DNA from 2 places in the Amycolatopsis sp. NPDC005961 genome. Region 1 is predicted to be linked to the other one. Evidence: riboswitches for the same ligand, from Rfam matches in the RefSeq annotation. Region 1 holds a riboswitch; the other holds the start of a gene.
What was found. A riboswitch is a leader RNA that binds a small molecule or an ion and turns the genes downstream of it on or off. The one in region 1 is predicted to bind S-adenosylmethionine.
Positions count from the first base shown of each region.

Region 2: linked by a shared signal. The riboswitch ahead of ABZ342_RS20120 (ATP-binding cassette domain-containing protein) and the one ahead of ABZ342_RS00815 (aminotransferase class V-fold PLP-dependent enzyme) in region 1 are both predicted to bind S-adenosylmethionine.

Region 1 is NZ_JBEXVF010000001.1:164,107-171,278, forward strand. It holds gene ABZ342_RS00795 (AsnC family protein) at 1-570, shown strand, start outside; gene ABZ342_RS00800 (RluA family pseudouridine synthase) at 660-1,589, opposite strand; gene lspA (signal peptidase II) at 1,586-2,146, opposite strand; gene ABZ342_RS00810 (hypothetical protein) at 2,234-2,875, opposite strand; gene ABZ342_RS00815 (aminotransferase class V-fold PLP-dependent enzyme) at 2,892-4,259, opposite strand; SAM riboswitch class IV at 4,297-4,411, opposite strand; gene ABZ342_RS00820 (M23 family metallopeptidase) at 4,495-5,148, opposite strand; gene ABZ342_RS00825 (potassium/proton antiporter) at 5,282-6,760, opposite strand; gene ABZ342_RS00830 (metalloregulator ArsR/SmtB family transcription factor) at 6,856-7,172, opposite strand, start outside.
Region 2 is NZ_JBEXVF010000020.1:51,456-58,627, reverse strand. It holds gene metG (methionine--tRNA ligase) at 1-483, shown strand, start outside; gene ABZ342_RS20135 (TatD family hydrolase) at 493-1,329, shown strand; gene ABZ342_RS20130 (resuscitation-promoting factor) at 1,617-3,041, shown strand; gene rsmA (16S rRNA (adenine(1518)-N(6)/adenine(1519)-N(6))-dimethyltransferase RsmA) at 3,263-4,099, shown strand; SAM riboswitch class I at 4,238-4,328, shown strand; gene ABZ342_RS20120 (ATP-binding cassette domain-containing protein) at 4,538-5,551, shown strand; gene ABZ342_RS20115 (4-(cytidine 5'-diphospho)-2-C-methyl-D-erythritol kinase) at 5,623-6,585, shown strand; gene ABZ342_RS20110 (ABC-F family ATP-binding cassette domain-containing protein) at 6,632-7,172, shown strand, end outside.

The sequences.
Region 1 (7,172 bases):
CCGGGCCCGCCGCCCGGGCCTCCCCAGCAGCGCCCGCCCCAGCAGTTCGTCCCGCCGCCGGACCCGGTCGTGAGCACGTGGGGCCTGCCGCAGACGGCGTCGTGGGCCCGCGGCGACGAGCCCGCCCGCCCCGCGGCCCCGGCCGGTGGCAAGCGGGGCCGGATCCGCGAGGTCCTGGAGACCCAGGGCCTGGAGGGCGAGCAGCTGTCGGTGCAGCTGCTGGAGGTCCAGGACCCGGCGGACTCCCTGTTCAGCGCGGCCGGCTACCGCCTGGAAGAGGGCGAGCGCTCGGTGGTCGTGCACACCGAGATCACCAACCGCGGGGCGATCCCGTTCGCGTCGCTGCCGGACAACTACCTCGAGCTGCTCGCCGCCGACGGCACCGCGATCGGCAAGGCCCCGGTGTCGCTGACGTCGCGGCCGCCGCACAAGATCGGCGTCCAGCCCGGCGAAACCCTGGGCGGCCACACGGTCTACGTCCTCCCGGACGCGACGCGGGTGGTGTCGGTCCGCTGGAGCCCGCGGCCGGAACCGGACGAGCGCACGCTGACCTGGTCGATCGAAGACTGAGGCTTGTTCTGGTCAGCCCGCCGCGACCCGCGCGGAAACCGCCGGCCACCGGAGGAGCCATGCGGCGGGCGACGGCTGAACAAGCCTCACTAGTAGCTCTCGTCCCGCAGAGTTTCCAGAGCCTTCGCCAGGTCGTCCGGGTACTCCGACTCGAACTCGACCCAGCGGCCGTCGGCCGGGTGCGCGAACGCCAGGGTCTTCGCGTGCAGCCACTGCCGGCTCAGGCCGAGGTGGCGGGCCAGTACCGGGTCCGCGCCGTACGTCAGGTCACCGACGCACGGGTGCTTCAGCGCCGAGAAGTGGACGCGGATCTGGTGCGTCCGCCCGGTTTCGAGCTTGATGTGCGCCAGCGACGCCGCGCGGAAGGCCTCGACGACCTCGTAGTGCGTCACGCTCGGGCGGCCGCCCTGGACGACCGCGAACTTGTAGTCGTGGCGCGGGTGGCGGTCGATCGGGGCGTCGATCGTGCCGCGCATCGGGTCGGGGTGGCCCTGGACGATCGCGTGGTAGCCCTTGTCGACGGTGCGTTCCTTGAACGCGCGCTTGAGCACCGTGTACGCGTGCTCGCTCTTGGCCACCACCATCACGCCGGTCGTGCCCGCGTCGAGGCGGTGCACCACGCCCTGGCGCTCGGCCGCGCCCGACGTCGCGATCCGCAGGCCGGCCGCGGCGAGGCCGCCGACCACCGTCGGGCCGGTCCAGCCGGGGCTCGGGTGCACCGCGACGCCGACCGGCTTGGAGATCACGACGATGTCGTCGTCGTCGTGGAGGATCTGCATGCCGTCGACCGGCGCGGCGATGATCTCGACGGGGTTCGCCGGCTCCGGCAGCGTGATCTCCAGGAGACCGCCCCCGGACAGCCGGTCGGACTTGCCGGCGGGCCGGCCGTCGAGCAGCACGTCGCCGGATTCGGCCAGTTCCGCGACGACCGTGCGGGAGAGCCCGAGCAGCTTGGCGAGGCCGGCGTCGACCCGCATCCCGTCGAGCCCGTCGGGCACCGGGAGCATCCGCGCGCTCACGCCTGCTCCTCGGTCTTCTTCTTGTCCTTGGTCGACGTGCCGTCATAGTCCTTGCCCAGCAGGGACAGCAGCACGATCAGCGCGCCGCCGACGCAGATCGCCGAGTCGGCGATGTTGAAGATCGCGAAGCCCTTGCCGTTCGGGGCGAACGCCGAGATGAAGTCGACGACGTGGCCCCGCAGCCCGCCCGGCGCGCGGAAGACGCGGTCGGTCAGGTTGCCGAGAGCGCCGGCGAGCACGAGGCCGAGCCCGATGGCCCAGCCGATCGAGCGCAGCCGCCGGGACAGCCAGATGATCGCGACGACGACGGCCAGCGCGACGAGCGCGAGCACCCACGTCATGCCGGTGGCCATCGAGAACGCGGCACCCGGGTTGCGGATCACCTGCAGGTAGACGAGACCGCCGAGGATCCGGACCGGCTCCTTGCCCTCGAGGTTGGCGGCGACCAGGTTCTTCGTCACCAGGTCGATCGCCCAGAACACGACCGCGACGGCGAACACCCAGCCCACGCGGCGCTTCGGCAGCGGCTTCGCCGGCGCTTCCGGTGTCTCCCGCACGGTCTCGGGCACCGCCTCTTCGGGCGCGGCGGTGTCGGGTTCGGAGTGGCTGGGGTCGGTGCTCACCGCTCCATTGTCCACGGCTGGTCAGGGCGCGTCGGCGGCAGTGTCACGGGGCCGCCGCAGGAGCACCGCGAACGCGGCGGCGAACAGCACGCCCGCCGCGCCCAGCGCACCGCTGACCGGCGGCTGGAAGAGCACGGTGACCAGTGCGAACACCACGGCCACGGCCAGCACGAACCGGCTGCGCTCGTACGCCGCCAGCACCAGCAGCCCCAGCGCCGCCACGAGCGGGCCCCGGACGTCGCCGGACAGCCGCAGCTCCAGCGCGCCGACCAGGTCGAGCAGCGGGAGGGCGACCAGTGCGCCCAGCGTCCCGAGCACGAAGCGGACCGGCCGCGGCGGTGTGCCGGCGCGGCGCAAGCCCAGCCAGTACCACCCGGCCACGGCGAGCACGACGGCGGCGAGACCGGCGAGCCAGCCGAGCGTCGCCGACGGCACGACGTCGGTGGAAGTGGCGATGGCGACGGCCGAGAGCCGGTTCTCGGGCAGGCCCGCGCCGCCGAGCCCGCCGGTGCCGAGGGACACCCCCCGGCTCAGCTCGTAGCCGCGCATAGTGGCGAACTCGCCGGCCACCGGGGTGGCCGGGACCAGCGCCACCACCGCCATCACGAGCAGGGCGAACCCCAGCGCGGCCAATGGGAACCAGAGTCGTCGTCCATCCCCCATCGGGGCAGGTTAGCGCTCAGCAGAACGGCGGCAGCTCGCGCGGGTCGCCGACCGGGGCCCAGCGGCCGTCGACCTTCGCGTACTCCCAGCGAGCCCCGCGCGCCACGATCTGGCGCAGCGCCAGCACCACCCGGTCGACGTGCTCTTCGGTGCTGCCCAGGCCGAGGCTGACGCGGATCGCCTGCTGCCCGCTGCCGCCGGCGACGCCGATGAGGCGCTTGGCCGCGATGTGGGCGCAGAACGCGCCGTCGCGCACGCCGATGCCGTATTCGGCGGACAGCACCGCCGCCACCCAGCCCGGGTCGAAGCCGTCGACGACGAAGCTGAGCGTGCCGACGCGGTCGACCGGCGCGTCGAACAGCCGCAGCTCGGCGCAGCCCGGGATGCCCTCGAGTCCCTTGCGCAGCCGGGTGAGCAGGGCCTGCTCGTGCGCCACGACGGCGTCCCAGTTCTCGCTCAGCGTCTCGCACGCGACGCCGAGCGCGTACACGCCGACGGTGTTGGGCGAGCCGGCTTCGTGCCGCTCGGGGCCGGTGTTCCAGACCACCGCGTCCTCGGTGACGAGCTTGGTCGCGCCGCCGCCGGCGAGGTACGGCCGGGCGGCGCGCAGCCAGTCGGCGCGGCCGATCAGCGCACCCGCGCCGAAGGGCGCGTACAGCTTGTGGCCGGACAGGGCGACGTAGTCGACGTCCAGCTCCTTGATCGAGATCCGGCGGTGCGGGACCAGTTGCGCGGCGTCGAGCGCGATGCGGGCGCCGTGCTTCCGGGCCACCGCGGCGATCTCCGCCACCGGCAGGAGCTCACCGGTCACATTGGACGCTCCGGTGACGACGACCAACCGGGGCCCCTGTGGGGAATCCGCGAGGGCTTCGTCCACAGCGGACACCGCGGCGAGGCGCGTGCGCGGGGTCGGGATCCGCCGGACGTTCGGGCCCTGCCACGGCAGCAGCGCGGCGTGGTGCTCGGTGTCGAAGACGACGACCGTGGTGTGCCGCGGCAGGCTGCGGGCGAGCAGGTTGAAGGAGTCGGTGGTGTTGCGGGTGAAGACGACGGTGTCGGTGCGACGGGCGTCGACGAAGCGGCGCAGGACGTCGCGGGTGCGCTCGTAGAGGCGCGTCGAGACCTGCGACGCGAAGCCGGCACCGCGGTGGACGCTGGCGTACCAGGGCAGGAACTCGTCGACCTTCGTGCGGACGGCGTCGAGGCAGGGGGCGCTCGCGGCGTGGTCGAGGTTGGCGTAGCCGATGGTTTCGCCGGTGACCAGCGGGACCCGCAGCGCGGCCCCGGCGACGGCCGGGATGTCGTGCGTGGCAAGGCTTTCGGCGAAGACGACCCGGGCAGTGGCGGTGCTGGTGGTGCTGGTGCGATCGATGGCGAGAGTCATCGGTGCCTCCTCGGCGGTCCGGGGGACCCCGGCGAGGGGCCCGCGCTTGCCCGTCGCACGGCGCGACCGGCCCGGTCTTCACCCGGGGCACCCCACCGCGGTAGGAGGGTTGCCGGCCAGCAAGCCGGGGCTGAACGCTGGCACTCATGACCTGAGCCAGAAGGTAACCGAGAACGCCGCCGCCGGCCAACCCCCGCCTCACATTCTGAGACGCCGCTCACACACCGTGAGGACCTCAGAGCTTCGCGCGGAAACGTCCCGGGAGCTGCGTCACGGCGTTGTCGGCGAGGTGGGTCGCCGTGCCGGTGTACTGCTCGGCGCCCGCGGTGAAGCGCCAGCCGCCGATCGACTTCCCGTCGACCGGTTCGCCGCTGGCCGCCGCGACGACCGTCGAGACCTCGGCGAACGACTTGCCGTCCCAGTTCGCCGCCGCCGGGGCATCGGGGAGGGTCCAGAGCGTGAAGTGCACGTGGGCGCCGGTGCTGCTGCCGCCGCACGGGAGCGCGTTGCCGGTCGAGCCGAGCTCGGCTCCGGCCTCGACGTGCTCACCGTCGGTGACCTCGATGCCCTCCATGTGGTAGTACCCGGTTCGCCAGCCGCCGTCGTGGTCGATGGTCACCCAGTCGCCGCCCGCGCAGTGCTGCAGGTGGACGGTGCCGGCCAGCGGCGCGCGCACGGTGCGGTCGGCCGGGCTGAAGTCGATGGCGTTCTTGACGCCGGTGCTGCCGTCGTCGGAGTGGATGCCGGCCGAGTAGACCTGCTGACCGGCTTTGAACGGCAGGGCGAGCGCCGGGAACGGTGCCACTTCGGCGGTCGCGGTGGCGGGGACGGCCAGCCCGAGTCCGGCCGTGGCAGCGACGAGCAGAACCGCGAGACGAAGCTTTGTCACCGTGCGTACTCCTTTGACTTGATGTTCACCCATTCGAACTAGCCGATTCGGGCGCACTGTAATCCAAAAGAGGGAACGTTGGGAAGATCGAGTGAGATTTTCGTGAACCGGGGCGAGTACCACCCCGGCCGGCTCAGCGGCCGGACTCGCCCTTCCAGCGGGCCAGGCGGCCGGCCCGGTCCACCGCGCGGAGCCGGCGCTCGACGGAGTCGCGGACCTCGCTGGTCGTGACCACCAGCAGCTGGTCCAGCTCCTGCAGCCGGCTGGTCTTCTGCGGGGTGAAACCGGCGCCTTCGCGCACGAGCAGGCTGACCGTCGCGCCGACCGGCAGCCGCAGCTCCGACAGGTACACGCCGTGCAGCTTCGACCCGGGCTGGATGCGGACCTGCAACAGCTCGGCACCCAGCTCGTCCAGCGGCGCGGAGTCGACTTCGATCTCGTGCGGCTCGGACTTCTTCGCCAGCCCGAGCCAGCGCCCGAGCGGCCCGAGCGTCGCCCCCTGGACCAGCGTCAGCACGATGACCAGCACGAACACCGCGTTGACCAGCCGTTGCGCGCCGGGCACCCCCTGCGACAGCGGGATCATGGCGAGCACGATCGGCACCGCGCCGCGCAGCCCGGCCCACGACAGGAACGCCTGCTCCCGCCACGGCAGGCGGAACGGCAGCATCGCCAGCACGACCGAGATCGGCCGGGCCAGCAGCAGCACGACGGCCCCGGCGACCAGGCCCGGTACCACCGCCTCGAGCACCCGGCCCGGCGAGGCGAACAGGCCGAGCAGCACGAACAGCCCGATCTGCGCCAGCCAGCCGAGGCCCTCGGCGAACGACAGCGTGTCCGAGCGGTGCGGCAGCCGCGAGTTGCCGAGCACCAGCGCGGCGACGTAGGTGGCGAGCAGCCCGGACGCGTGCAGCAGCTGCCCGGACGAGTAGGCGACGACGCACACCGCGACCGTGGCGAGCGGGTAGAGCCCGGTCGCCGGCAGCGCGGCGCGGCGCAGCGCGATCCCGCCGAGCCAGCCGAAGGCGAGCCCGATCGCCAGGCCCGCCCCGAGCTCGTAGACGACCAGCAGCGGCAGCGTCCAGTCCACAGTGGCGCCTTCGGCCAGCACCACGACGGCGATGTACGCCGGCGCGTCGTTGATGCCCGACTCGAGCTCCAGCGCCCCGGTGAGCCGTTTGCCGATCCCGGCCGAGCGCAGCACCGAGAACACCGCGGCCGCGTCGGTCGAGGCGAGCACCGCGCCCCACAGCAGCGCGAACCGCCAGTCGAGGCCCAGCAGCCAGTGCAGGGCGGCGCCGGTCACCGCGACGCTCACCACAACGGCCACAGTGGACAGTGCGATACCGATGCCCAGCGCGGGTTTCACCGCCGACCAGCGCGTCGTCAGGCCGCCTTCGGCGAGGATCATGACGAGCGCGGCGAGGCCGAGCGACTGGGTCAGCTCGGGGTTGTCGAACCGGATGCCGAAGCCGGCTTCGCCCAGCAGCACACCGATCGCGAGGTAGAGCAGCAGCGAAGGCAGGCCCAGCCGGATCGACACGCGCACGGCGAGCACGGAGGCGAGCAGCACGACACCTCCGACGCCGAGCAGCAGGGGGAGCTGGTCCATGCCGCCTCCCTCCGAGTGCCGTGGGCCCTCAGAATAGTGAAGCGGTCGAGTTAACTCCTTCGTGTACCGCTGGGGCGCGCCGAGGGCGTGGTGTGTTAAGGCCCACCGAGCGCGGCGAGGTCGACACCGAGCGCCGCGAACGGCTTCTCCGCCGCCGGAAACACCTTCACCGCGCGATGCCCGTCGCGGCCGACCCAGCCGGCGGCGACCGCGCGCTCGAGCAACGCCGCGGGCACGGCCCCGGCGAGGTGGTCGCGCCGCTCCGTCCAATCCAGACAGTCGCGCAGCGGCGACCGCCGTCCGGCCTCGACCGGGACGCCGAGCTCGGCCAGCACCTCGCGGCCGCGGCCGGTCAGCGCCAGCCCGCCGTCGGCGTCGACCAGGCCGGTGGCCAGCATGCCGTCGCGGACGG
Region 2 (7,172 bases), on a different contig from region 1:
TCCCGCAAGGCTTTCGACACCGCGGGCGCGCACCTGGCCCGATCCCGGTTCAAGCTGGCGGCGAGCGAGGCGATGAAGGTCGTCACCGCGGCGAACAAGTACATCTCCGACCAGGAGCCGTGGAAGCTCAAGGACGACCCCGCGCGGCGCGACACGGTGCTGCACACCGCGCTGCAGGTCGTCTCCGACGCCAACACGCTGCTGACGCCGTTCCTGCCGCACTCGGCCCAGAAGGTGCACGAGGCCCTCGGCGGCACCGGCGTCTGGGCCGCGCAGCCGGAGCTCAAGGAGGTCGACGACCTCGACATCGACGGCCGGGTCAACCCGATCCTCACCGGCGACTACGCGGGCGAGCAGGCGAAGTGGGAGTCGAAGCCGATCGAGGTCGGCAAGCCCCTGCAGAAGCCGTCGCCGCTGTTCACCAAGCTCGACCCGGCGCTCGGCGAGACCGGCCCGGAGTGGGCACCGATCACGAAGGACTAGAGGTAGTGCATGGGTGACGAGAAGCGCGAGCTGCCGCCGGTCCCGGACCGGCTCCCGGTGTCGGTGGTGGACGCGCACACCCATCTCGACGCGTGCGGTGCGGTCACCGCGGCCGATGTGAAGGCCGTGGTCGACCGCGCCGAGCGCGCGGGTGTCGCCCGCGTCGTCACGGTGGCCGACGACCTCGCGTCGGCCCGCTGGGCGGCCGAGGCGGCGACCTGGGACAGCCGGGTCTGGGCCGCCGTCGCGATCCACCCGACGCGGACCAAGGAGTTCGGCGAGGCCGAGAAGTCCGAAGTGGAGCGCTTGGCCGCGCAGGACCGCGTGGTCGCCGTCGGCGAGACCGGCCTCGACTACTACTGGGACTACTCGCCCCACGACGCCCAGCAGGAAGCCTTCCGCTGGCACATCGACCTCGCCAAGCGGCTGGACAAGCCGCTGATGATCCACGACCGCGAGGCCCACGACGACGTGCTGCGCATCCTGGCCGAAGAGAATGCGCCGAATGCCGTAATCTTCCATTGTTTTTCCGGGGACGCCGAAATGGCGCGCAAGTGCGTCGACGCGGGATACGTCCTTTCCTTCGCCGGCACGGTGACGTTCAAGAACGCGAAGGGGCTCCACGAGGCGGCCCGGCTCTGCCCGGCGGACCAGTACCTCGTCGAGACCGACGCACCGTTTCTGACCCCCCACCCGTTCCGTGGACGGCCGAACGAGCCGTTCGGCGCGGCTTACACCGTCCGTCACCTCGCGGCGCTCAGGGGCGAAGCTGTCCACGAAGTCGCCCAATCGGTCCGGACCACTGCCGAGCGGGTCTACCGACTCCCCAGTGTCACAACGGGGTGAACGCACTGCGACATCAGGGTTCCTTGATCGTCCACCTGATGGAGTGACGGGGATCACGACACTCCGGGGGGTGTTTGCGCAACCCGGCGGGACCCGTTACTGTCCCGTGATCGTGCCGGTCGGTACTGCACCATGCAGTTGCCGACTGTTACGCCCACAGTCACGTCAGTGCACGTCGGGGAAGCGGAACCGGGTAGGTACGACCGGAACCGTGACGATGGCGCCGGCTGCGGGCCCAGACGTAAAGACGCCGCCCCGAACGGCGTCTTGGGAAAGGGAACGACCCGGTGACAGGTAGCAGACAGGCTGGAGCGCGCTCCGCCGTCCTCGAACGCAGTTATTTCGAGGACACCGCGTACGGTCAGCTCGACTTCTCCGACGACCCGAACATCACGCAGCAGGACATCCTCGCCGCGCTCGGCCCCGACGCCGACGCGATGATGGCCGAGATCGACGTCGACGTCGACGAGCTGATCCGCCTCATCAACGCGGAAACCACTTTCCTTCCCCCGATCGTCCTCCCGGACGAGTTCGAGGCGGACCGGACCGCGTCCCCGCAGGCCAAGAAGGCCGCGATGGACGAGAGCATCCGGGCGACCTCCAAGGTCTGGAAGCGCCGCTTCCTCAAGGGCGCCGTCCTCAGCGTCATGATCAGCGTCGCCGGCGGCGGCGCGGCCGCGCTGGCGATGAACAAGAGCATCACCGTCGACGTCGACGGCCAGCAGACCACCGTGCACTCGTTCGGCGACACCGTCGGCGAGGTGCTGGAGGACGCGGGCCTGTCGGTCGGCGCGCACGACTCGCTCTCCCCGTCCCCCCAGGCGGAGGTCGGCGACGGCGGCGTCATCAAGCTCGAGCGCGGCCGCCAGCTGAAGATGATCGTCGACGGCTCGGAGCACACCTCCTGGGTCCGCGCGACCCACCTCGGCGACGCGCTGGGCCAGCTCGGCATGGCCGGCGTGGACAAGCCCGGCACGTGGATGTCGATGCCGAAGGACGGCGAGCTGCCGCTGCAGGGCGCCACGGTCGAGATCAAGACCCTCAAGAACCTCACGCTCTACGACGGCGCCAACGCGCCGAAGAAGGTCACCACGACCGCGGTCACCACGAAGGAGTTCCTGGGCGAGTACAAGCTCACCCTGGGCCCGGAGGACCAGGCCGAGGGTGGCCTGGACGTCAAGCTGACCGACGGCGCCGAGGTGCACATCAGCCGCACCGGCGTCTCGACGGTCGTCCAGAAGGAAGACATCGCCCCGCCCGAGCAGAAGGTCGACGACCCGGACCTGGCCAAGGGCAAGACCTCGGTCGAGGACCCGGGCACCCCGGGCGAGAAGATGGTGACCTACAAGGTCACGCAGAAGAACGGCAAAGAGGTCTCCCGCGAGAGCATCTCCGAGCAGGTCATCACCCAGCCGAAGCCGAAGATCATCCACGTCGGCACCAAGCAGGCCCCGACGCCGGCGATCGGCGACGGTTCCTCGTGGGACCGCATCGCGCAGTGCGAGTCGGGCGGCAACTGGGCCATCAACACCGGCAACGGCTACTACGGCGGCCTCCAGTTCGACAAGCGCACGTGGGACGCCTACGGCGGCGACGCGTACGCGAACCTGCCGAGCCAGGCTTCGCGTGAGCAGCAGATCGCGATCGCGGAGAAGGTCCGCGACGCGCGCGGCGGCTACAGCGCCTGGCCGGTCTGCGGCAAGAAGGCCTGACACGCTTTTCGAACGGCCCCCACCTCGCCGAGGTGGGGGCCGTTTCGCGTGCGCGAAGAGTCGACACCCGTGATTCGAGGGTCGACACGCGTGATTCAAGGGTCGACACGGCCCGGGCGGCCGGCCTAGCCGTGTCGACTGCTCAATCACGCGTGTCGACCTTCTGGTCACGCGTGTCGACCGCTCGATCACGTGCGATGCCCCCTGGGTAGGCTCGTGCGGTGGTTGAACTGTTGGGACCTGCCGAGATCCGCGGGCTGGCGGCCGAGCTGGACGTGCGGCCGACCAAGAAGCTCGGGCAGAACTTCGTGCACGATCCCAACACCGTCCGGCGGATCGTCGAGCTGGCGAACGTCGGCCCGGACGACGTCGTCCTCGAGGTCGGGCCCGGGCTCGGGTCGCTCACCCTCGGGCTGCTCGCCACCGGCGCGCGCGTCGTCGCCGTCGAGATCGATCCCAAGCTCGCCGACCGGCTGCCCAAGACCGTCGCCGAGCGGGGTCCCGAGGCCGCGGAGCGGCTGACCGTCGTCGAAGCCGACGCGATGCGCGTCAGCAAGGACGACCTGGGCGAGCCGACCGCGCTCGTCGCCAACCTGCCCTACAACGTCGCCGTCCCGGTCGTGCTGCACCTGCTCGCCGAGGTGCCCTCCCTGACGTCCGGCCTCGTCATGGTCCAGACCGAGGTCGCCGACCGGATGGCGGCCGGCCCCGGCAGCCGGATCTACGGCGTGCCGAGCGTCAAGCTCGCCTGGTACGGCCCGGCGCGCAAGGTCGCCGCCGTGCCGCGTTCGGTGTTCTGGCCGGTGCCGAACGTCGACTCCGCGCTCGTCGCCTTCGAGCGCGGTGACGCTCCGGCGTCGGACGACCGCGATCGGCTCTTCGGCCTCGTGGACGCCGCTTTCTCACAGCGCAGGAAGACGCTCCGCGCCGCGCTCGCCGGCTGGGCGGGCTCGGCCGAGCGGGCCGGGGAGCTGCTCACGGCCGCCGGGATCGACCCGAAGACCCGCGGTGAACAGCTGAACGTGCACGACTTCGCGAGGCTCGCCGCCGCGCGTTAGCACGTCCACAGTGGAAGTCAACGCCGGTCGGTGAAAATACGCCTCTTGACGTGCGATCTCGCGATTCGGACACCTCCACTCGTGTGATCTGGGCCAACAGGCTTGCTTTCGCTCCTCGGGATCGGCTTTACTCGGAAGCGTCCATCCCGAGCGACTGAGAGACCTGGCTCGCCGAAGTCGCAGCAACCACCCTCCGCAGGGCAGGTGCTACCGCCAGGACCGATGGAGGCCGTTTCCGATGAAGAGGGTAGCTCGCCCCCTGCTCCTGACCAGGCGTCGCGTAGTCGACGAAGGCCGCCGCTCCGTGACCGCATGTCGACGCTCCCACTGAGCTTGTCGTAGCCGGTCCACCCCTTCTTCACGCACCGTCCACATAGGACGGACTTCGCCTGCGGCCGGGTGCCGTTTCGTGCGCGCACCCCGTTTTCTGGAGCCTTCGTGATCACCGTCGAAAACCTGTCCAAAACCTTTGCCACCAACGGAAACTCGGTCGTCGCCCTGCGCGACGTGAGCGTCGAGGTCCAGGCCGGCTCGCTGTTCGGCGTGGTCGGCCCGGCCGGGTCCGGCAAGTCCGTCCTCGCCCGCTGCATCGCGCTGCAGGAGCGGCCCGACCGCGGCGTCGTCCGCCTCGACGGCCTCAACACCGGCACCCTCGACGGCCGCCGGCTGCGCGAAATCCGCCGTCAGCTCGGCGTCGTTTCGACGAAACCGGAGCTGATCGCCGAGCGCACGATCGCCGGCAACATCGCCTCCCCGCTCGAGCAGCTCGGCGTCGACGGCCCGCAGCGCCGCAGCCGGGTCGGCTCGCTCCTCGACCTCGTCGGCCTGACGCAGCGCGCGACGCAGCGGCCCGGCGAGCTGACCGAGGGCCAGCTCCGCCGCGTCGCGGTCGCGAAGGCGCTGGCCGCGGCGCCGGCCGTGCTGCTCGCCGACGACCCGACCGCCGGCATCGACCCGGAGGAGGCCGGCGCGGTGCTCACCGTGCTCGACCGCGCCCGCGCCGAGCTGGGCACCACCATCGTGGTCACGACCCCGGACGCCGGCGTGGTCCGCCGGGTCTGCGACGACGTCGCGGTGCTCGAAGACGGCACGGTCGTCGAGCGCGGCACCGTCCTCGACCTGGTCTCGAACCCGGCCAGCCGCACCGCGCAGGCGCTGCTGCCCGCCATCGAGACCACCCGCGCCCAGATCGCGCGCTACGACCGCTCGGCCGACGTCGTGCTGGTCGGCTTCGCGTCGGTCGGCGCGCTGCTGCCCGAGGCCGCGGGCCGCTTCGACGTCGAGTTCGCCACGATCGGCGGCGGCCTGACCCGGATCGGCGACACGCCGGTCGGCCGGTTCCGCCTCGGCGTCCGCGGCGAGCGGGCCGACGCGGCGCTGGCGTGGGTCGCCGAGCGCGGCGGCCACGTGACGCACACGGCGCGTGGCCCCCAGGGTGTTGCTGCAGCCTGACCTTGGACGCCGAAGACGCCCCGATGCGCACGTCGCATCGGGGCGTTTCCGTGGCCACGTAGGCTGGTCGGGTGCTCGCTGTAGTTCCGCCCCCAGTCACCGTCCGGGTCCCGGCCAAGGTCAACCTGCACCTGGCGGTCGACGACCTGCGCGAAGACGGTTACCACGAGCTGGTGACCGTGTTCCAGGCTCTGTCGTTGACCGACGAAGTGACCGTCGCGGTCACCGACGAGCCGGGGCTGGAGATCTACGGCGAGGGCGAAGGCTCGGTGCCCACCGACGGCACCAACCTGGCCTGGCGCGCGGTCGAAGCGCTTTCCGCGCACGTCGGCCGCACCGAAGAGCCGAACGTCCGGGTGGTGCTGCGCAAGGGCATCCCGGTCGCGGGCGGCATGGCGGGCGGCAGCGCCGACGCCGCGGCGACCCTGGTCGGGCTGTCGAGCCTCTGGAACCTCGACGTCACGCGCGACGAGCTGGCCGAGATCGCCGCCGGCCTGGGCAGCGACGTCCCGTTCGCCCTCTACGGCGGCACGGCGCTGGGCACCGGCCGGGGCGAGCAGCTCGTCCCGGTGCTGTCGCGGCACACGTTCCACTGGGTGCTGGCCTTCGACTCCGAAGGCCTGTCGACGCCGAAGGTGTTCAAGGAGCTGGACCGCCTGCGCGCGGCGGGCAACCCGCCGCGGATCGGCTCGCACACCCCGGTCGTCGAAGCACTGGCCTCGGGCGACCCGCGGCAGCTGGCGCTGCTGCTGGGCAACGACCTCCAGGCGGCAGCGGTTTCGCTGCGGCCCGAACTGCGCCGGACGCTGCGGGCGGGCGTCAACGCGGGCGCGCTCGCCGGCACGGTCTCCGGATCCGGCCCGACGTGCGCGTTCCTCTGCGAGGACGCGCGGTCGGCGGTGGAGGTCGCCGCGGAGCTGTCGGGCGCGGGGGTGTGCCGCACGGTCCGGGTGGCGCACGGCCCGGTGCCCGGCGCCCGCGTGGTCGGCGGGGACGACGCCCCACGCCCGGCGCCGCCGCGCGTGCACGCCTGATCGTCCACTGTGGATTCATACTTCTCGGAAAGGAACGGCTGAGCGGATGGCCAACCTGGTCAACCTGGAAGCGGTGAGCAAGTCCTACGGGGTGAAGCCACTGCTGGACGGCGTCTCACTGGGCGTCGCGGCCGGGCAGCGCATCGGTGTCGTCGGTCTCAACGGCGGCGGCAAGACCACCCTCCTGGAAGTCCTTTCCGGACTCGCCGCGCCGGATTCCGGGCGGGTGAGCCACGTCGGCGGCCTGCGGATGGCCGTGGTCACCCAGCGGACCGAGCTGCCGGACGGCAGCAGCGTCGGCGAGGTCGTGCTCGAACGCTACGGCGCCGAGCACGAATGGGCGGCCGACGCGCGCGTCCGGTCCATTGTGGACGGCCTGGGCATCACCGCGATCGGGCTGGACACGCCGACCGCGAACCTCTCCGGCGGCGAGCGGCGCCGGGTCTCCCTGGCCGCCGCGCTGACCGGCGAGCTCGACCTCGTCGTGCTCGACGAGCCGACCAACCACCTGGACGTCGAAGGTGTCCAGTGGCTCGCCGACCACCTGCTGAACCGGCGGATCGCGGTCGTGGTCGTCACCCACGACC